Regions from separate parts of the Ruegeria sp. SCP11 genome, predicted to be linked through region 3. Evidence: riboswitches for the same ligand, from Rfam matches in the RefSeq annotation. Region 3 holds a riboswitch; each other region holds the start of a gene.

Region 1 (5,150 bases), on a different contig from region 3:
GCCCGAGGGCGTGTCGGGGAACAGGTAGGATAGGGTTAAGCCGATCCAACAGCTGGACAGGGCGAAGACAAAGCCCAAAATCAGCTGCGACGTAATCGTACTGGCCCAATAGCGTGCCGCGGTCGCAGGCAGGATCATCAGGCCAACAGCCATCAGTGTACCCAGCGTCTTGAACGCAGCCAGCAGGTTCAGGACCAGCAGCAGCATGAACCCTTGATCGACCAGCCAAGGGCGGCGCGTCTGGGTTTCAAAAAACACCGGATCGCAAGTGCTGACGATCAAGGGCCGCAGGAGGAAGGCAAAGGCTACCAACGTTACCGTGGCAACTCCGGCCACAAGCAACAACGAGGCATCATCGATCCCGAGGATCGAGCCAAAAAGGAAGCTCTTCAGCGGAACGGCAGAGCCCGCAGCCGACAGAATGAAGATCCCCACCGCCAGTGCGATCAGGTAAAGCGAGGCGAGACTTGCATCGCTGCGCAGGATGGTTCGGCGCGCCAAAAATGCCGTCAAAATGGCGACGCCGACGCCAGCGATCAGCCCGCCAACCAGCAGCGACATAACCGACAGACCTGCGGTGACAAAGCCGATGACGATACCGGGCGTGATCGCATGAGCCATCGCCTCACCCGCCAGCGACAGGCGGCGCAGCACAAGGAATGCACCTACTGGTGCGACCGAGGCCGACAGAACCGTAGTCACCACGAAGGCGCGGCGCATGAAGGCAAAGCTCCACATTTCAGTGAGGAGGTCATACATGCGCGTTCTCCGCTGGGGATGGGTTGCTCCGGAACATCCAAGAGGCTTGGCTCTCGGACAGATATCCCTGCGCGACCAGCCGGTCCGGGGTCAGGACGTCATTCACCTGACCATGGGCTGCTTCCTGTCCACCCAACAGCAGGGCGTGGCTACAATGATCCAGAACCGACGACAGATCATGCACCACCAGCACCACGGCGCGGCCTTCGTCTCGCCACCGACGGATGATTGACAGCAGATGCGCCTCGGTACTTTGGTCCACAGCGGCAAAGGGCTCGTCCAGCAGGATCAGAGGGGCGTCCTGCATGATCACGCGCGCGAACAAAGCGCGCTGAAGTTGACCGCCCGACAGCATGTGCAACGGACGATCGGCAATATCCAGCACCCCGGCCTCGTCCAGTGCTGCCGTCATCCGCTCGCGCGCGGCGCTGTCCAGCCCGGAGCGGTAGCCAAAGCCGCGCCACGCACCCATTGCGGCAAGGTCGCGTACGCGGATCGGAAAGCGTCTGTCGAACTCAGTCATCTGCGCCAAGTAGCCAACTTCAGCGGGGCGGCCCTTGGGCCAGTTCAAACTGCCAGATAGTGGGTCCATCAGCCCCAGCAGCATTTTGACAAAGGTGCTTTTGCCCGACCCATTGGCCCCCAGAACGGCCAGAGTCGTGCCAGCATCGATATCCATGGACAGACGACGGAACAACGTCAGGTCGGTGTATCCAAGGCTCAGATCGCGGATTTGCAGAACAGCCGACATCAAATCACCGCGTAGATCATAAGCCACAACAGCGCAGACAGGGCCAGAGCGCCCGCAACCAGCACCGGTATGCTGAATTCCGTCAAACAGCGACCCCGCTGCGACCCGGCGTCCAGATCGGTTGCGCGCCGGTTCATCGGGTTTCCCCTGCGACTAATACGGACAGGTGATCGATTGGCTTTAATAAGGCGACAATGACCCCACGAGTTATACAGGGCCGGGCTTCAAGTTTCTGCAATGGCACAAGCATCGCCTCCTCCATTCGGACGAGGGGAAAGCGAGTGCAAGGCTTTGGACGGCGGAGGCCGTTTTAAACATTGTCATCTCCCTCTGGGACACCCCGCCCAGGTTCATTCATAGTCGGATGGCAGGTCTCCTGACTTGCGGGTCGACGCTGTCCCGATCCTTCCCAGGCGTTTGCCCAGTGGACGATCTCGGGTCGCTCACCGCCTACAGTTGCGGGGGCAGTCACGGATTTGGCCTTTGCAACAGGGCCGCACCGTATTCCCTTTTATCCCGTCCCGCAGGTTGCGGTTGGGAACCATCGCGGGCGACAAAACACAAACCGGGTTGATTCGACAAGAGCGTGCCTTAAGTTTTGGCCCTTTACTGCGCTAGACGTGTATCCTGGAAAAAAGAAAACAGCGCCATACTTACACAGCATATCAACAATTCAATTTCTCAAACCACAATATGATGTTGCTTCTGTTTTTCGGTTCCTGTCGAAAGCTAAGAGGGAAACCGGTGAAACGCCGGCGCTGCCTCCGCAACTGCAAGCGGAGAGTTCGGCTGAATACGCCACTGAAAGCGTGCTTTTGGGAAGGCCAGTTTGAACGATTATCCGCAAGCCAGGAGACCTGCCGCAGGCAAGAATGATAACCGCGAACGGAGGGTTCGGGGTGTACTTAGGGCTCATTTCGCCCGTGGCGTCCTCGGCTTTGATTAAAAGGATAGAGGGCAATGAGCATTACCGTATATTCCAAACCCGCTTGCGTACAATGCACCGGGACTACCCGCGCGCTGGATGCAAAAGGCATCATCTATGACGTCGTAGAACTGACCGAGGATCACAGCGCCATGATCCACCTGACCGAGCTCAGTTATCGTCAGGCACCTGTGTTTGTTGCCGACAGTGATCATTGGTCGGGCTTCCTTTCCGACATGATTGCCCAACTGGCCTGACCTATGACAGCGCCGATCTCGGCGCTGGTCTGTTCTCATTGAAATCGGGACACACCCACCGCCTTGTGACGCGGCTGGGCCTGCCGTTCTTACGCATTCCGATGAAAACTGACCGGCTGCCACACACCGCAGACCGATTTGAACTGATCTGCCCGACCTATGCCGATGGCGAAGGCCGTGGCGCAGTGCCCAAACAAGTCATCCGGTTTCTGAACGACCCGACCAAGCGCGCGGAATCGAGGGGGGTGATCGGCACGGGTAATCGCAATTTCGGTGTGACCCATGCTTTGGCCGGTCGCATCACCGCCCAGAAATGCAACGTGCCGCTGCTCTATTCCTTCGAATTGGCCGGCGCCAACACCGACATCGCCCGCGTTCGCGCAGGGCTTGAAAAACTAGGAGACATCTATGCTCGACAGCAGCGTAAACGAGCAGGACTATCACGCGCTGAACGCGATGCTGAACCTCTATGATGGTGAGGGGAAGATCTGCTTTGATGCCGACCGCATGGCCGCGGTGTCCGAGATGTCGACTATTGATTCGGTGCCGTCTGTGCGCCGTGGCAACGATGAAAGCCACTCGATTGGTCGGGGGCAGATGATCAAACCCAAACTGATCGAGCTTCGGCGTAGACCAAGCGAAAGACTTGAGGCCTGGTTCGATTGCCCAATCACTTGGAATGCGCCACGTGCTAGCCTTGTCTTTGACAAAGCCGATTTGAAGGCACCGTTATCCAGCCACAACTGCGAATTTCAGGCAATGCTGGACGTTGCGCCTGAGGCCGATTTGAACAAGGCCGAGAAGACTACATCGTTGGCCGACCAAGTGCGCTGACACCTGCGCCGCGCGCTGACCGCCGGCCGTCCAAGGATGCACAGTATCGCGCGTGAGATGGCCGTCAGTGAACGCTCCTTGCAGCGGCACCTCAAGGGCGAAGGTTACAGCTTCAAATCTCTTCTTTCCGACACCTGGCATCAGTTGGCACGGGAGTATCCGGCTGCGCCGGACTTCGTCATCAGTTAGGTTGCATTTTTGCTTGGGCGGGCCACGGCGTGATCAGCTTCGCGGTTGACCCTGGGGGGCATTCAAACAGAGCCTGGTCGCGGTCTTGAACCAGAATTGCAGCAACAATTCGGGCAGTTGATCAAAGACTACCCGGGCATCTGGAAGACCATCTCGCAAGGCGCAGCAACTTATTGCTGGGCCTCGACAACGCCCGATCTTCGCGGCAAGACCGGCCTGTATTTGGAAGGCCGCCATGTCGCCGAACCAACAACCGGCGATCCGTTGCAAGGGGGACATTCGGACTACGCGTATGACAAAATGAGTGCCAAAAAGCTTTGGGACATATCCATCGAGGTGTTGGGCACACAGTTCTGATCGCTAACTGATATCGGTTGTCGGCTGGCTATATGGGCCTCCAGCCACTCCACCAGTTCTTTTCTACACGGTTGGCAGGCGATCTTGCGAGTAGAGGTCTGAAAGTCGACCTTGGAGTAACCGAACCGTATTTTCGTTCGAGCACGTTTTTCTGGAACTGCCTGTAATCCGCGGTGATTGGCTGATTTGCGGGAGAAACTTGTATGGACTCTAGTGCATTCAGTGCAAAGATTGGGCTACGGGTTTGTATCTCCGTAAAGAGAGTTTTTCTACCGAGTCTCGACCTCACATCCGATATGACCCCGGTGTTCGGTTTGTCCATTTTCGGAAAGCCCTATGAAAGTTCGCCGGGGCCGAGAAGCCAGTGTCAAACGCAATTTGATCTATACTGTCCGTGCTTTGCTGAAGTGAACGGATCGCGATGTCGCGGCGTAGGGCATCTTTAATCTCCTGAAAGGATGTGCCCTCGTCTTTCAGGCGTCTGTTCAGGGTTCGAGGCGTCATTTTCAGGGCGCGGGCGGCATCCGGAAGCTGGCAAGCCTGCCATGTCGCTCCGTAAAGAAAAGCTCGGACGCGAAGGCTGTTTGTATGGGCACGCGAACCGGTAAATATCCAATCGAGCGGTGCGCGTTCAAGGAACACAGACGCCTCGGCGGGGCTGCGGGTGATCGGGCGGGTGAATTGGCGTGGGTCAAAGCGAATGCTGGTTTGTGGGGCGTCAAACTCGACGGGGCACGGGAAGACGACCGAATAGTCCGCAGCAAATTCCGGACGGGCAAAGGCAAAGTAAACCGTTTGCACCGGCGTTTCCGACCCGCCGAGCCAGGATAATAACCCATGTGCCAGTTTCAGAATCAACATGTGGCCGAAACGCTGCGGCTGGGTGTCAACTGAGTAAGGCACCAAAGCCAACTCCACTTCGTCGGGCTTGTTCCGCAAGTCAAAATAGTAGTCATCCAGAAGTAGGTTCCAGAACGTCGAGAACCGGTAGAGAGCCGAAGTCAGGTTGCTCGCTCCGCACTGCACCGTCACAAGATGCTGCAAAGCGCGGGGCCGGATCGGGCGACTCCAGAGCCCC
Region 2 (5,150 bases), on a different contig from region 3:
TCGCGACCGCGAACAAAGCTGCCTCGGGCAAAGGCATCGGAACCTCACCATGTCCCGAGAACAGCCCGAGCGCACCGCCCATGCCGGTTTCGAAAATGTGCCAGCCAAAACCCGCTGCCCAAAACCCTCCGCTAAGAGTGGTGAACCGCCGCTGACGTGCAATATGCGCCGCCTGGTCCTGGGCGGCATTTCCGTCATCCCATGGTTTGGCGGTCATACCAGTACTGGCAACCAGCATCATGACATCTTCGTCAGATAACTTGGCAGCACTTTCAAGAAGTGTCATCCGACCGTTGATCACATCAAATGCAAGATGCTCTTCGCCACCTGCTTTCGGGCCGACGACACGGTTCAGGATCGCCACCTCTTCGGCGCAATCAAGGCCAGAGACCTGAAAGCTTCTACCACCTTCAGGAATTGGACCGGCGGGGGCGATGTCGCCACACCCGCCGCTACCGCATGCGTGGTGACCATGTTTGTTTTCGTGGCCATGGTCGTGGCTATGGGTATCGGATGACATGATTGGACCTCAAGAATCTCTATGGTCCTTTGTAAATAGTTCCTACAGTAACTAGAGCTTCAATACCTTTTTCAATTTTTTTTTCAATCCGGTTCGTTGCCCGCGATATTGATGCTTCATTCCTTCTTGCGGGCTGGCCGCGTGAATGCAATCTAGTCGCAGAAGACGTAAAAAATTTGGAACAGGTCAATGCAGAAACGGATCGCAATTACCATCACGTTAGTCTCGATTACTGCCGGTTGCTCAGCCCAGTTCACAGGGGGCAAAAGCAAAGCATTCGAACCAGGTAACCTGCCAGATTCTGTCGTTGCACTGGCAGGGCCGGGGCAGGATCTGGCTACGGCACGCCTTTTACCAGATGACAATTGCTTCTGGTATGAGCACAGCGGACCTGTCGAGACGACATTGGTACCATTGCGCGCGACGAATGGCGCTCCGATCTGCGCCGCGCGCGACGCCTGATAAAAAAAGAGGGCAGCGACGTCCACCTACGCTGCCCAAAATTTATGAGCGGGCTGTGACGCTATCTTCGGCCGAGTATAAGTATGCGGTCGAGCCGATTTTTACATGTGGGTAGAGATCATTGATATGGGCCATGATCATTCTAACACATCCAGAACTTGCGCGACCACCGATGCTTCTGGGCTGAGGTGTACCGTGGATTCTGAGATAAGTATCTCGATCCCCAACGTATAGATAAAGGGCTCGAGAGCCGAGAGCATTACTTGGCCCGGGTTCCATGCCATCCCGAAATTCCGCGTATTCGGGGTTGCGCTCGATCATTGAAGCCGTTGGTGTCCAATGTGGCCACTCGACCTTGCGCCGGATAGCATAGGTACCGGGCTCGTAAAGGTTCCCACGCGCGATCGCTACGCCATAGCGCATTGCTGTCCCGCCTTCCTCGATATGGTAAAGATAGCGCGCGACGGCATCGACATGGATGTCACCAGGAACCAAACCATCATTTGCTACGACACGTCGTGGTAAAAAACGGTCATGAACGCCCCATGGATTTGAGGTCGCTGGATCGTAATCAAATGGCGTGACCTGGCTGTCCCAATAGGTCTTTTGCGACGAGGTTGGCCATGTTTTGGCGATCAATGGACTGGCCGCAGACGCGGAGAACAGCGCAGTGGTTGATTGAATGAAATGGCGCCTTGTCAGCATAGATCTCGTCCTGGTTCACAAGTTTAATGTATTTGCATCGCATTTTCGCGATCAAATTCGAGTCTTAAAGCCTCTAGCAGCTAGAGCTTCAAGAGGTTTCAGGTAACACTTGGTTTACCTAGTCGACCATGTCGCCGGTTGCGTGAACCCTACTTCGGTCGAGTCTACTTCGGACTAGGTCGCAAAGACAATTGACAGAAACGAAGCCGCCATTGTAGCGGTGAATTGTTTTCGGTTCCTGATGGCGGAAGCCAAAAGGATTAAAAGGGAATACGGTTCGGTGTTTTTAACGGCGCCAATTCCGTAACTGCCCCCGCAACTGTGAGCGGAGAGCGATGCCAAGACACCACTGGTTCGTAATGGAACCGGGAAGGTTGGCGGAGCGAGCACCCGCGAGTCAGGAGACCTGCCGTAAAACGCCGGGCTATGCCCAGACTGTATCTGTCGGCCTTACGGCCGATTCAACCTGACAAGCCGCCGGGTGAGGCGGTAGGGAGAAATAAAATGCACATCGAACCGGGCATCGTGAATGGTGCCAAAATCGCGCTTTCCTATGTTACCGCCGCAGGCGCGGCTACTTACGCAGCGAAAGAAACGTTTCCCACATTGCGTGCGAATGGACCTGCATCTTTTGTCATGCGCTCGGTGCTCGCCACCGTTGGTGTCTTCCTTTTCTTTGAAGTCCTGCCACACTTCCCGGTTGGTGTCTCTGAAGTCCACTTCATTCTGGGGTCGACGCTGTTCCTGCTTCTCGGTGCTGCACCCGCGGCTTTTGGATTGGCAGCCGGTCTGCTGATTCAAGGGGTGTTTTTTGCCCCGTTCGATCTTCCGCAGTACTTCATCAACCTAACCACTCTGCTGGTGCCGCTATTTGCGCTACAAGCATTGGCCAGCCGCATCATTGCACCCGGTACAGCATATGTTGACCTCAAATATGGCCAAGCTCTTGCCCTGAGTGCGATGTATCAGGGGGGAGTAGTCGCATGGGTTGCGTTCTGGGCTTTCTACGGCCAGGGATTTGGTGCTGAAACTATGGCGTCGGTTCTGTCCTTTGGCGGTGCCTATATGCTGGTAATAGTCATCGAGCCGATTGCTGATCTAGCAGTGCTTGCGGCAGCCAAGGCGATGCGCGGTTTGAACAGCACAGGTCTGGTGACTCCGCGCTTGTACAACGCTGCGGAAGCTTGACCAAAGTTTGAAGCGGTGCCCTAAACTGGGGTTGCCGCGAAACAACTGGTAGTCGCAGGACCAAAGCTTATTGTGGCGCGTCTCGAGGGCGCGCCACATTTGCTTTTAGCCGCTAAAAACCTGCACCCAACGGTCAGGGTGTAGTGGGTCCTGTATTCTTAGGAATAGATACCTAGTTTCTTTCCACGTTTTGATCCTGTTGGTAACATTGTCCAGAACCAAGTCGCCTTCACTCGAGCGATAGACAAGAACAGCATGGCCATTGCGATTGGTGTCCAAGACAGTCGCAATTAGTAGCTTCGTAGGATCCAAACCATTCTGCACAAGTTCAAACTTCTTTTGCAAAGCAAAGTCTTCGCAATCTCCTGACCCTTGCGTCGGCAATGTCCAGTATTCCTTTGTTCCATATTGGCTTTGATCCGAAACGGCGTGAATCCTCCGATTGACGCGCATGTTGATCGTTTTAACGATCTGCTTTTCCTGCGCCTCGGACAGTCCAGAACTACGAGTTTTCGCGCACGCCCAAGAGTAATCATTGCATAGTGATTTGGCCCCCGACGGCGCTTCAATCTTTCTATCAAGATCGATCAAGGGAAGCTCAGAGGCTTGCAATGCAGCGGCAGAGACAAAATAGCTGCATATAAAACAGACCATTGATAGATGACCCGACAGCTTTTTCGAAAACCTTCTCTGAACTAAAGTGGGATTTGTCATATCTGCCTTCCCCATGCTCGTTTCTCTAAGGTTCCGTAATTGCTAGTCCAAGAGTGCTCTATCGCAAGCCTTCATGTGTTTTGATGCATTGCAACAGCTTCCTAGCCTCTAGGGGCAAAGCGGCAAAAATTTGCAGATTCTATGGTATTTCTTACTTAGTTGACAGCATCAGAGCATCCACGCCATCACCGGTCCGGTATAGCTAACGGCGCGAACTAGAGGGTAAGCTGATCGCAATTCTTTCATTCAACAAAAATACAACAGAGATCGGCCGTCATCGCTGAGGGTTACGGAATACCGGGACAATAAAGCCGCTCCTCCACAAGCTGAGGTAGCCAGTTTCGGTTTTTCCGGGCGCTGCAATTAGTGGCCGCTAATGACATCTTTGACGACAGGTTCGTTGAGCAACGCCGTTAGCAGGGGGCATGATGCTGCTCCCTCAGTGCAAGTCTGCACAAATTCTGCCAATGCTTGCTCCAGCCGTTGGAGAGCGGCGATTTTTGACCTGACGTTTTCAAGGTGTCTTGTTGCGACGTCTTCGACGTCACGACAAGCTTGCTCGAGCGCTTTGGACAATTCGCGAAGTGCGCATGCATCCTGAATAGTAAAGCCAAGATCGCGGCAGCGTTTGATGAATCTAAGCTCGGATACTTCCCGTTCCGTGTAAGCGCGGCGCCCCGAGGCGGTTCGACCGGCTTTCTCGACTATGCCGTCCCGTTCGTAGTAGCGGATCGCCTCGACCGACAGGCCGGTCAATCTCGCCCCTTCGCCAATGGCAATCATGTGATGACCTTTCCCTTGAACCTGTAGCCACTACAGGATGCAATTTGTCTGTCATGATGTCGAATTTCGCAAACCGCACGAAGCAAAAATCGAAGAAGCCGAACCGGCTTCCGCTCGAGATCGTCAAAGTTGGAGAAAGCTGACTATGAGTAAATTTGTAGGGGCGAGTTTTCTTGGATCGTTTACCGCATTTGGCGTTGCGACCTGCTGCATCTTGCCGATGGCATTGATTTTACTTGGCTTGGGAGGGAGCTGGTTGGCCGTATTTGGCAAGATCGCCGCCGCGAGTTATTGCGGGCTTGGCGGTTCGACGGCTCTGCTTATTCTCTCTGGCATCGTCGCGTATCGCCGTAGTTCGCTCGACCGCCTCAAATGGTGGCTGACAGGCAGTTTTGCGCTGACGACAATTGCTTGGGTTATCATGCTCAACGAAATCCGAATTAATGATTTCTTGATAACCTTGATGTGACGCCATGAGTGAAAAACGCCCGAGCCTTGTCAGTACGATCATTTGTCCGGAATGTGGACATTCAAAGCCTGAAGTGATGCCAACAGACGCGTGTCAGTGGTTCTACGAATGCACATCTTGCGGAGCAGTCCTGAGGCCAATTCCCGGCGATTGCTGCGTCTACTGTTCCTACGGATCGGCCCCATGCCCGCCAATTCAGGCGGGCAGAAAATGCTGCGATTGATACGACAATTCGGGATATCGGAGTGTCCGCAAAGCTAATCAGCAGGCTTTGCGAACGCCGGATTTTTTCACCGTTGGCTGGAACTT
Region 3 (5,150 bases):
GCCGCTGGCGTCATCGCGCTTGGGCTTGGTGTTTGTATCGGCCCTCTCGGGTCGCGCGGTCGCTGTTTTTTTGCGCGGCTTTGCAGGCTGTGGTTCAGCGAGACGAGGCGGTCTTTCCTCGAACTTTGCAGGGCCTCTTTTGCCTTTTGTGCCACGCTTTGGCTTCGACTTTGTAGGCTTTGAAAAATCGGGCGCTGTCTCCAAGCGTACGATGTCTTTTGTGCCCTCGATCTTCATGTCTGGCCCGATAGCGTCCAAAAAGCCCGGAACGCTGCTTTCGCGAATTTCAATGTAGGTCACATCCTCCGCGATGCGGATCGCGCCGACATCAGCTTTGGTGATGTTCCCGGCCTTGCACACCATGGGCAGAAGATAACGCGGAGACGCGTTTTCTTTGCGCCCTTCCGACAGCGAGAACCACACGCTCGGACCGAATTCCGCCTGAGGCTTTGGCGTAGTGGTAGTGACATCACTCAGCTCTTCCGGCGCGGAGTGCTGCCGTTTGTATTGTCGGACATATGCGGCAGCGAGTTGTTCTGGCGTGAACTTCGCCACCAGTTCATCCACCGAGGTCCGTTCGCTGTCAGTAACGTCTGCCTGCCAGTCCTCCGAACCGAACATCCGCGCCAAATCCTGCGCGTTGACCTCTTCAGCCGACGGCGCCGCGCCCCATTGGGCCGTGAGCTTGGCGAACTTCAAAAGCCGTTCGGCTTTTTTGAACGAGGTTGGCGGAACAATCAGAGTGCTGACGCCTTTGCGCCCGGCACGTCCGGTCCGACCCGAACGGTGTAAAAGAGTTTCATGGCTGTTTGGCAGCTCGGCGTGAACCACAAGGTCCAAGTTCGGCAGATCAATCCCTCGCGCGGCGACATCAGTTGCCACACAGACCCGGGCGCGTCCGTCGCGCATCGCTTGCAGCGCATTTGAACGCTCGCCTTGGGTCAATTCACCGGACAAGGCCACAACCGAAAACCCGCGGTTCGACAAGCGGGCAGTCAGACGCCCAACCATGGCGCGGGTGTTGCAAAAGACGATGGCGTTTGGCGCCTCGTAATACCGCAATACGTTGATTATCGCGTTTTCTCCGTCACGTGGGGCGACCTTCAACGCACGGTACTCGATATCAGCGTGTTGTTTACGCTCGCTGACGGTGCTGACGCGTTCGGCATTCCGTTGGTACCGCGTCGCAAGATTGGCAATGGCACGGGGTACGGTGGCTGAAAACAGAAGGGTTTGCCGGTCTGTTGGCGTTTCTTCCAGAATAAACTCCAAATCCTCACGGAACCCGAGGTCGAGCATTTCGTCAGCCTCGTCCAGCACCACTGCACGCACCGCCGTCAGGTCGATCGAGCCGCGCGTGATGTGATCGCGCAGGCGTCCCGGTGTCGCTACAACGATATGTGCACCACGGGCCAGTGCCCGGCGTTCATCGCGCATGTCCATGCCGCCGACACAGGAGGTAATGAAGGCACCTGCATCCGCGTAAAGCCACCCAAGTTCACGTTTGACCTGCATGGCTAGCTCTCGCGTCGGGGCGATGACCAGTGCCAAAGGCGCACCGCTGGTGTCAAAGACCTCAGCATCACCCAATATGGTAGACGCGATGGCTAGGCCGAACCCGATGGTTTTCCCCGATCCGGTCTGGGCCGAGACCAGCAGATCCCGCCCTTGAAGTTCTGGTGCCGATACGGCCTCCTGAACTGGTGTGAGCGTGGTGTACCCTTTGCGTGCAAGGGCATCAGCAATTGTCTGTTTCATGGTTTGGCTCTTTTGGGTGCTGCGGCCACCCTCAGAGCGTCCAACAGACGGATCAACGTCGAAGCGCTGTCCATACTGAGAGAAGAACCGGATGTATAGGGTTGATAATTGTGGAGTGTGCGAAGACCACCGCATTTCGGCAAACAACGACCTATTTGTTTAAACCTCATAGAAACTGTTCGCAGTCTTGAAAAATCATTTGACCAAATTCCAGTTCTCGTGCACATCCTTCCTTCGATGGTTCCCGCTGGTGCTGCCACGGGATGAAAAGGGAATACGGTGAGGTTGGCCGACAGGCACCAAGTCCGTAACTGCCCCCGCAACTGTAAGCGGTGAGCGACGCCAAATACCCACTGGCCAATGGCCGGGAAGGGAGGCCAAGCATCGACCCGCAAGTCAGGAGACCTGCCATCGCGTATTTAACCAACCCGGGGCGGGGCGTCCTGGAAGGAGGCTTTGATGGCACGTTTGTCACGTGTGTACATTGTCGGCACCTTCTGCTCGCGCTTGGCAACAAGCGGAGTGGGCAATGCCGAAAAAACCTGATCATCACCTGCTGATTTGTTCGACGTGCAAAGGCGAAGACAAGGCCGAAGCGCTACGTACATCCTTACAGGGCAAACTGCCTTCGGGTTTCACTATTCGCAAAATTGCTTGCATGGCAGGCTGCGCACACCCAACGACAGTAGGGTTTCAGGCCCGTGGCAAGGCGCAATACCTGTTCGGTGATATTGAGACCGCACAGGATATCCGGGCTCTGGCTGAGTTTGCTCAACAATTCCAAAACAGCACTGACGGGTGGACAAACGCGACAGACAGGCCGCGTCCATTGTACCGTAAGACTTTGTCGCGATTGCCCCGGATCGAGGCGGAGGAACGCTCATGACGACCTCATCTTTTTTGGTTGCCCGCGATCTTGAATACTATGCACTTAACGGGGACGTTTTGCTGCAACAGGCCTCATTCGAGTTAGGTGAAGGAGCTATTCTGGCCATCGCCGGGCCGAACGGTGCGGGCAAGACGACGCTTCTGAATCTCTTATGTGGTGCGGTTGATCTGGTGCTGGGGGATGTACTGGTCAAAGGGCACAGCCTCAAACAGATGACAGCGGTCGAACGTGCCCGAATGATTGCCGTGGTCAGTCAGCAGGAATTGCCGGACGGAAGGCTGTCGCTGTGGGAGTATGTCGCCTTGGGTCAGATACCAATCCGGTCTGACCGATCGGCCGAGGAACATGCCATTGAGCTCTCTAGAATATTGCAACTGACCGGTCTGGATGCGCTTGCGGACAAAAAGATGTCTGTTCTGTCCGGGGGCGAGCGTCAGCGTGCCCATATCGCACGCGCTCTGGCTCAGAACCCTTCGCTGCTGTTTCTGGACGAGCCGACAAATCATCTGGATCCGGACGCCAAGGGGAGGATGCTGTCCCTGGTCGCTGAATTAGGGATCACCGTGGTGATGATCGTCCACGATCTTGTCATGATCCCCGAATTTGCCACACACGTGGCGCTTATGAAATCCAGCCGTATCACCAGTTTTGGCCCGGTGGCCGAGGTGCTGACGCCTGAACACGTACGTGACACCTTTGGCGTCGATTACCTGTGCTTTCACCATGAAGGCCGCGTGATCCCGGCGCTGGATATCCGAAAAACCACTGTTTCAACTTGAACAAAGGAACATCCTCAGATGAAACACCTCTGGTCCGTGGCGTTGACCACTGCCATTGCAGGCGGCGCGTCCGCGCATGAAGTTATGGTCGACAATTGCGGCAAGCCGCTGGTGTTTGACGAGCAGCCCGAGCGTTTGGTCGTGCATGACATGAACATGACTGACATGGCCTTTGCGCTGGGTCTGCAAGACAAGATTGTCGGCCTGACCGGCATTACGGGTTGGTACAAGACCAGTCCTGAATTCGACACCCTGCGCGGAGATATCCCCGAACTGGCGCCTAAATACCCGACGGTAGAAAATCTCGTCGCGGTTGAGCCCGATATTTTCTTTGCCGGTTGGTACTATGGCATGAAGCCCGGCGGCGACGTGACGCCAGACACTTTGGAGCCGTTTGGCATCAAGACCATGATCCTGACTGAAAGCTGCGTGCATCTGGACAAAGAACGCCCCGAGGCCAGCATGGACCTGCTGTTCGATGACGTCCTGCGTCTGGGCAAAGTCATGCATGTAGAGGACAAGGCTGAGGAACTGGTGAAAGGCTGGAAAGACGAGCTGGCGGCCCTTGAGTCCCAAACGGCGGATCTTCCCAAGCCCCGCGTCTTCCTACTGGACGGCCCGGCGGATGCACCTTTCACCGCGGGCAAGTTTGCCATTCCTGACGCAATGATTGCAGCTGCTGGTGGTGAAAACGTCACCCATGACATGGACACCAGTTGGGGCCGCACCTCGTGGGAGGCCGTAGCTGCCTCGAATCCTGAGTTCCTGGTATTGCTGGACTATCAAACCGGGAATGGCGCCGAGGATACGTTTAAGTTTCTGCAGGAACACCCGGTGATGTCTGAAACAGATGCGGTCAAGAACGAACGTTGGATCGGCCTGCGTTACGAAGAGCTGACCCCCGGACCGGCAAACATTGCGGCGATCTCGAAAATGGTTCAGGCCATGCATCCGGGCATCAACTGATATGGGCCGATTTGGCTTTGTACTTATGCTGGGGGCGGTCGTATTGACCGCCCTTTTGCTGATTTCAACCGTGTACGGCACAACGGCCATTCCTGCCGTAGATGCGTTCGACGCGGTGTTGCTAGGTACTGGGCTGGTTCAAGGAGATATGGAACCTGCGCATCGTATTGTCTTTGACTTGCGTTTGCCGCGCGCCTTGTTTGCTGCGGTGATCGGTGCCGGTTTGGGCATTGTCGGCGTTGTCCTGCAAACAACCACCCGCAACGATCTGGCTGATCCGTTTCTGTTCGGCCTGTCCTCGGGTGCCGCAGCCGGAGCGGTGTTTGTCATCACGGTGACCGGCGATCTTCTCGGTTTCTGGACCTTGCCGTTGGCTGCGTTTTGTGGGGGCATCATCGCCTCGGGAATTGTACTGGCACTTGTGCACGCACTACGAACAAGTGCGCCAGAAAAACTGATCCTTGCAGGTCTGGCAGTATCATTCCTGTTCTCCGCCATCACAAATTATTTGATTTTCGCGGGCGATAGTCGTGCCGCGCATTCGGTCATCTTCTGGATGCTGGGCGGCCTTGGTCTGGCCCGATGGGAGACCTTTCCGCTCGTCGGTGTCGGACTTTTGCTGATCCTGACTTATTCGCTGTATCGCAGTCGTTGGCTGGATGCCTTGTTGACCGGAGACGTGACGGCGTCGACGCTGGGTGTTCCGGTGCAGAGCCTGCGCTTCAGCATGTTTTTCGTTGCGGCTTTGGCAACCGCGG
Region 4 (5,150 bases), on a different contig from region 3:
CTGATATGCGCCCATCCACTTCGGGCAGAACCACATGCATCGCCAGGTCGGCGGGCGAGAGGCCGCGTTCCGCCTCGGTCCAGGCCTTGCGGCGCGAGGTTGCGAGGGCGACCTGAAACACCGGCACATTGGCGGCGTCCAGCGGCGAGATGCCCGACGCGCCTTTGCCCGAAAACGAAGTGGCGTTGATGATGGCCGACGGGGCTAGCGCTGCAACATGCTCGCGTAGCCAGTCGGCGGCGGCTGGAGCTTTCAGGGACGGGGCGAATATGCCAATGGCCTCGAGTCCTCGGGCGCGCAGGCTTCTGATCAGCGCGGCGACCGGGGCGGTGTCGGCAGAAGTCAGATAGGCGCGGTAGAACGTAACCAGAATGCGTTTTGCGTCATCAGAAAACGCCGTGTCGACCGGAATAACGCCACGATCAGGGCACCAAGCGCCGTACTCTGGGAGGGTTTTGGCTCCCATCACCGGCCCGGCGTAAAGACCGGCCGCCAGCGCCATCTGTGCCAAAGCGGCCTGCGCTGCAACTTCGCCGCCGGTATCGCATAGATGCGTCAGTCGGCGCAGCGTCGAGACGGGCAGGGTAGAGTAGTCGTCCAGCCGCGTGTCCTCGCGCCCGTCGGCTGGTAGTACGGCCAAAGCGATGCCCTTGGCCTGTGCCAACGTCAGAACCTGCTGCAAGCCATAGGACCAATAGGGCACCCCACCGATTAAGCGGATCAAAATACCCTTGGCCCCCTCTAGCGTCTGTTCGACATAGGTGTCGACGGACAGCGGGTGTTTCAACGCCGTCAGGTTAGCCAGCCGCATCGTTGGCATACGACCCTCGGACCCGCCCCCGCGATGCCAGCCTGCCGCGAATGCGCCTAGGTCGCTGTCAGAGAACGACAGCACCACCAAATCCGCCGGGCTTTGGCCCAGATCGGTTGGAGTCTCTGTTTCCTCTAACCCGTGGCTCTCGCGGAAGACGACATGCATGGCTTACTCTGCAGCCTCGGTCACACCAACAAGGATATCACGGATTTCGGCCTCTTTGATATCGTCATGCTCGGCGATGACCACCAGACGCGAGCGGCGTTTTTCGCCGGATGCCCAAGGGCGGTCGTACTGGTGACGGACGCGAGCGCCTACGGCCTGGACCAGCAGGCGCATCGGTTTGCCGGCAACTGCCGCGTAGCCTTTGACGCGCAGGATGTTCAGCTCTTTAGCCAGACGTTCGATTTTGGCAACTAGGTCAGCCGGGTCAGTCTGTTCCGGCAGCTCAACGATGATGCTTTCGAAATCGTCATGTTCGTGGTCGTGGTGGCCGTCGTGATGCGACGGGCGGGCGTCCATGTCATCCTCGGCTGCGGCTTCCAGACCCAGAACGACGCGCACGTCCACGGCGCCTTCAGCCACTTCCACGACGGGCAGGGGGCGTGGGGCCTCGGCGGCGATGACTTCCTTGGCTTTGGCCACACCTTCGGGACCGGCCAGATCGGGCTTGGTCAGCAGGATGATGTCGGCGCAGGAGATCTGGTCCTCGAACACCTCGGACAGGGGTGTTTCGTGGTCGATCGAGTCATCGGCCAGGCGCTGGGCGTCCACGGCCTCGACATTCGGGGCGAAGCGACCTGCGGCGACGGCCTCGGCATCGGCCAGAGCGATCACGCCATCCACGGTGATCTTCGACCGGATATCCGGCCAGTCGAACGCTTTCAGCAGCGGCTTGGGCAGGGCGAGGCCGGAGGTTTCGATCAGGATGTGATCCGGGCGCGGTTCCAGCGCCATCAGTGCTTCGATGGTCGGAATGAAATCATCGGCCACGGTGCAGCAGATGCAGCCGTTCGCCAGTTCCATGATGTTTTCCGCCGGGCAATCCGGGATGGCGCAGGATTTCAGGATGTCGCCATCGACGCCCACATCGCCAAATTCGTTGACCACCACGGCCAGACGCTTGCCCTGCGGGTTCTGCATCAGGTGCTTGACCAGAGTGGTTTTACCCGAGCCCAGAAAGCCGGTGATCACAGTGACGGGGAGTTTCTCGAGGTTGCTCATTTCAGGGCTCCAATCGGGGGAATTCGGGCCGCACAGTTTTTGCGGAAATGTTCGGGGCGCTCGCGCCATTTGACCAAGCCGTCCTCAGTCGCGAGGTACTTGGTGGCACCTTCGACAATGGTTTCGACATGGTCGTTTTCGTTGAGGTGTTCGTAGACAAAGGTCCAGCGATCCGGCCCACCGCGCAGCACGATGGAACAGCCTTCATCACAGTTCGACAGGCATTCCACGGCTTTCAATGTGATGCCCTCGGGCAGATCCGCTTGTTCCAACGCTTTGTGAAGCAAGGTGCCGGGCCGTCGCGCGTCGTCCTCGACGGGCAGGCCGCGGCGGCACGTGGTACAGACCAGCAACTCGACTGGTGCGGTCACGGTCATGTCTCTCATCCCCCAAATCCTCATTGCGGGGGACGGGGTTTCATGCGGGCCACGTGTTGCGACATGGACCCGACACCGGAACACCCCGCCCGGATTCATCTTCGGGTGCTGGCAGGTCTCCCGGCTTGCGGATGTCAGAGGCGGGCCTCTGTCGGATGTCCCGCCTTCCCGGCCTTTTGGGCCAGTGGCTTTGGGCACCCTCTCCGGTCACGGTCGCGGGGGCGGCTGCGTTTGGCGGAAGATCCGTTGACGCATTCCCTTTTCATCCATCAAGTGATGGACACCAACGCACCGGACATGCGGCACGGGCAGGGGGCTTGTCAAGCGCGAGGGGTAAGACGAAATCGTTCAGATCAGAAAAGCGACTAGGTTGTGTCAACCAGCGGCATCCGAGGCCAGCCGATCCCGCAGCCAGGCGCAAAATAAACCCGCCGCCGCCGACGGGTGGGCGGCTCCTTGAGCGCTGATCAAGTAATGCGATTGGGCAAAGGGAATCGCTGGGCCCGCGATGTCTAGCGGTGCACCCTGCCGGATCGCGTTTCTGGCGAAACGCTCCAACATCGTCGCGTAGCCCGCACCTGCCATAACAAGCTGCAGCGCGGCTACCGAAGTGTCTACCGAGTGCTGAGGGGGCTGATGCGTCGCTGTGATACCGTTGGCCTGAAAATACCGCGTCCAGTTGTCCTCATATCCAAGGATGTGGATGAGCGGGCTTTTCGGCAGGCCGCTCAGATCCGCTGAACCGTTATCAGCCCGACATACTGGTACAAGATATTCGTCGGTCAGTTTCTCGGCTCGAACACCGGGCCAGTCGCCATAACCCAGCCGGATTTCCACATCCACATCAGCGGGGGCGACACTGTCGTTCCAGATGTGCGAGATCAGACGAACGGGGATATCGGGGTGTTGCGCGGTAAAATCAGGCAGTTCCGCAGCTATCCAGTAAGTTGCCGTTGAGATCGCCGCCCGGATCGTCAAGGTCTGGCGCGAAGCGGGGCCGAACAGGCTGTTGGTGGACAGAGCGATGTCGGCCAATGCACGTCGCACCGTCAAAGAATAGGACTGCCCCAACTCGGTAAGCTCCAGCCGACGCGCGTTCCGGGTAAACAGTTTTTGCCCCAGTTCAGCCTCAAGCGAGCGGATATGCAGAGAGACGGCAGTCTGTGTCAGGCCAAGCTCACGCGCAGTGGTGGTAAAGTTCAGATGCCGAGCTGCGGATTCGAAGCTGCGCAACCATGCGGGATTTGGCAGACGGTCCATTGATCACCAAATTATTTTGACCATTACGTGCCGTATTATTCATTTTTGTTTCCGGCAGGCAACAAGGATACTCGGCCAAAATGCGACCGTCAGGAGGGAAATATGAAAGTCGGATTTATCGGTTTGGGGAATGTTGGCGGCAAACTCTCGTGCTCGCTGTTGCGCAACGGAGTTGATCTGACGGTTCATGATCTGAATCCTGATCTGTTGGCCGAGTTCGTGGCCCAAGGCGCTAAGGCCGCTGAAAGCCCGGCACAGATGATGCGGGATTGCAACGCGGTCATCACCTGTCTGCCGTCACCCGCAGCTTCGGACGCGGTGATGCAAGAGATGTTGCCCGAGGTCGGACCGGGCAAAATCTGGATGGAGATGTCGACCACTGACGAAGCTGAAGCCAAACGCCTTGGTGCCATGGTTATCGAACGCGGAGGCGCGGCGGTCGACTGCCCCGTATCCGGGGGGTGCCATCGGGCGGCTACCGGCAATATCTCGATCTTCGCGGGATGTGACCGAGAGACCTTTGAGCAAATCCTGCCTTTCCTGACCACAATGGGTCGGCGCGTGCTCCATACCGGTGAGTTAGGCTCAGCGTCGGTTTTGAAAGTACTGACAAACTATCTGGCTACCGCCAACCTGATCACCTGCGCCGAAGCCCTAGTAACGGCCAAGGCCGCGGGCATGGACCTCAACACGACCTATGAGGCGATCAAGATTTCCTCGGGCACCTCGTTCGTGCATGAGACAGAGAGTCAGGTCATTCTGAACGGCTCGCGGGATATCTCCTTTACGATGGATCTGGTGAAAAAGGACATTGGCCTGTTCCAAGAGGTCGCTGACCGTGCCGGTGTGCCGCTTGAAATCAACCCGGTAATGATCAAGATCTTCGACGATGGCATCGCGCGATACGGCGACCGCGAACTATCCCCCAACATTATCAAGCGGTTGGAAGAGGCGACCGGCCTTGACATCACAGCGCCGGGTTTCCCGCCCGAGATGCTGGACGACGAGCCAGAAGAGCCGGGCTATGAAGTGATCCCGCAGGGACGTGAGGCCGAATGACGCAACGAGCGCGCTTCTTAGTGTGCGTACAGATCGTAGAAGTGGAGGCGAGTACCGGAATCGAACCGGTGTACACGGATTTGCAACAGGGCGACATTGTAAATGACGAAATAAAAACAGTCGCATAGTTGAAATAACATTTCATGTGCATGAATTGGTGTATAAGCAGTGCGTATTGGTAGGACATGGTCAGCCACCGCCTTGCGGACCTACGCCCCTTACGCAATGTTCTTAGGTGAACTGCATTTGTGATCTGCTGGGAGTGCGCCATCTCGCATATGAAGCGATACTTAGTATTGCGCATGCTCTACGCTTTACGTAGAGATCCAGGGGCCTCAGTGTAGAGGCTTGGGTACGCTTTCGTTGAGATTTGTGCGTGCAATATTACTATTAGGCTTCGTGCATGACTAATGATA

What was found. A riboswitch is a leader RNA that binds a small molecule or an ion and turns the genes downstream of it on or off. The one in region 3 is predicted to bind cobalamin.
Region 1: it holds a riboswitch for cobalamin, as region 3 does, so the genes downstream of both, ABLN94_RS15575 (glutaredoxin domain-containing protein) here and ABLN94_RS16110 (DUF1636 domain-containing protein) in region 3, are expected to answer to the same signal.
Region 2: it holds a riboswitch for cobalamin, as region 3 does, so the genes downstream of both, ABLN94_RS22715 (energy-coupling factor ABC transporter permease) here and ABLN94_RS16110 (DUF1636 domain-containing protein) in region 3, are expected to answer to the same signal.
Region 4: it holds a riboswitch for cobalamin, as region 3 does, so the genes downstream of both, ABLN94_RS00325 (DUF1636 domain-containing protein) here and ABLN94_RS16110 (DUF1636 domain-containing protein) in region 3, are expected to answer to the same signal.

The regions. Positions count from the first base shown of each region.
Region 1 covers NZ_JBDZYG010000009.1:188,837-193,986, reverse strand. The annotation lists gene ABLN94_RS15590 (metal ABC transporter permease) at 1-759, opposite strand, end outside; gene ABLN94_RS15585 (metal ABC transporter ATP-binding protein) at 752-1,510, opposite strand; gene ABLN94_RS15580 (hypothetical protein) at 1,510-1,647, opposite strand; cobalamin riboswitch at 1,860-2,071, opposite strand; cobalamin riboswitch at 2,207-2,389, shown strand; gene ABLN94_RS15575 (glutaredoxin domain-containing protein) at 2,471-2,692, shown strand; gene nrdI (class Ib ribonucleoside-diphosphate reductase assembly flavoprotein NrdI) at 2,689-3,165, shown strand; gene ABLN94_RS15565 (AraC family transcriptional regulator ligand-binding domain-containing protein) at 3,101-3,526, shown strand; gene ABLN94_RS15560 (hypothetical protein) at 3,812-4,072, shown strand; gene ABLN94_RS15555 (AraC family transcriptional regulator) at 4,358-5,150, opposite strand, start outside.
Region 2 covers NZ_JBDZYG010000021.1:34,002-39,151, reverse strand. The annotation lists gene ABLN94_RS22730 (heavy metal translocating P-type ATPase) at 1-520, opposite strand, end outside; gene ABLN94_RS22725 (hypothetical protein) at 710-982, shown strand; gene ABLN94_RS22720 (L,D-transpeptidase) at 1,025-1,687, opposite strand; cobalamin riboswitch at 1,903-2,115, shown strand; gene ABLN94_RS22715 (energy-coupling factor ABC transporter permease) at 2,192-2,875, shown strand; gene ABLN94_RS22710 (transglutaminase-like cysteine peptidase) at 2,981-3,589, opposite strand; gene ABLN94_RS22705 (MerR family DNA-binding protein) at 3,953-4,372, opposite strand; gene ABLN94_RS22700 (hypothetical protein) at 4,518-4,841, shown strand; gene ABLN94_RS22695 (GDCCVxC domain-containing (seleno)protein) at 4,846-5,064, shown strand.
Region 3 covers NZ_JBDZYG010000010.1:89,768-94,917, forward strand. The annotation lists gene ABLN94_RS16105 (DEAD/DEAH box helicase) at 1-1,758, opposite strand, end outside; cobalamin riboswitch at 1,980-2,185, shown strand; gene ABLN94_RS16110 (DUF1636 domain-containing protein) at 2,288-2,644, shown strand; gene ABLN94_RS16115 (ABC transporter ATP-binding protein) at 2,641-3,426, shown strand; gene ABLN94_RS16120 (ABC transporter substrate-binding protein) at 3,445-4,392, shown strand; gene ABLN94_RS16125 (FecCD family ABC transporter permease) at 4,436-5,150, shown strand, end outside.
Region 4 covers NZ_JBDZYG010000001.1:66,344-71,493, forward strand. The annotation lists gene cobN (cobaltochelatase subunit CobN) at 1-979, opposite strand, end outside; gene cobW (cobalamin biosynthesis protein CobW) at 983-2,038, opposite strand; gene ABLN94_RS00325 (DUF1636 domain-containing protein) at 2,035-2,415, opposite strand; cobalamin riboswitch at 2,509-2,718, opposite strand; gene ABLN94_RS00330 (LysR substrate-binding domain-containing protein) at 2,791-3,675, opposite strand; gene ABLN94_RS00335 (NAD(P)-dependent oxidoreductase) at 3,778-4,734, shown strand; gene ABLN94_RS00340 (sulfotransferase family 2 domain-containing protein) at 5,138-5,150, shown strand, end outside.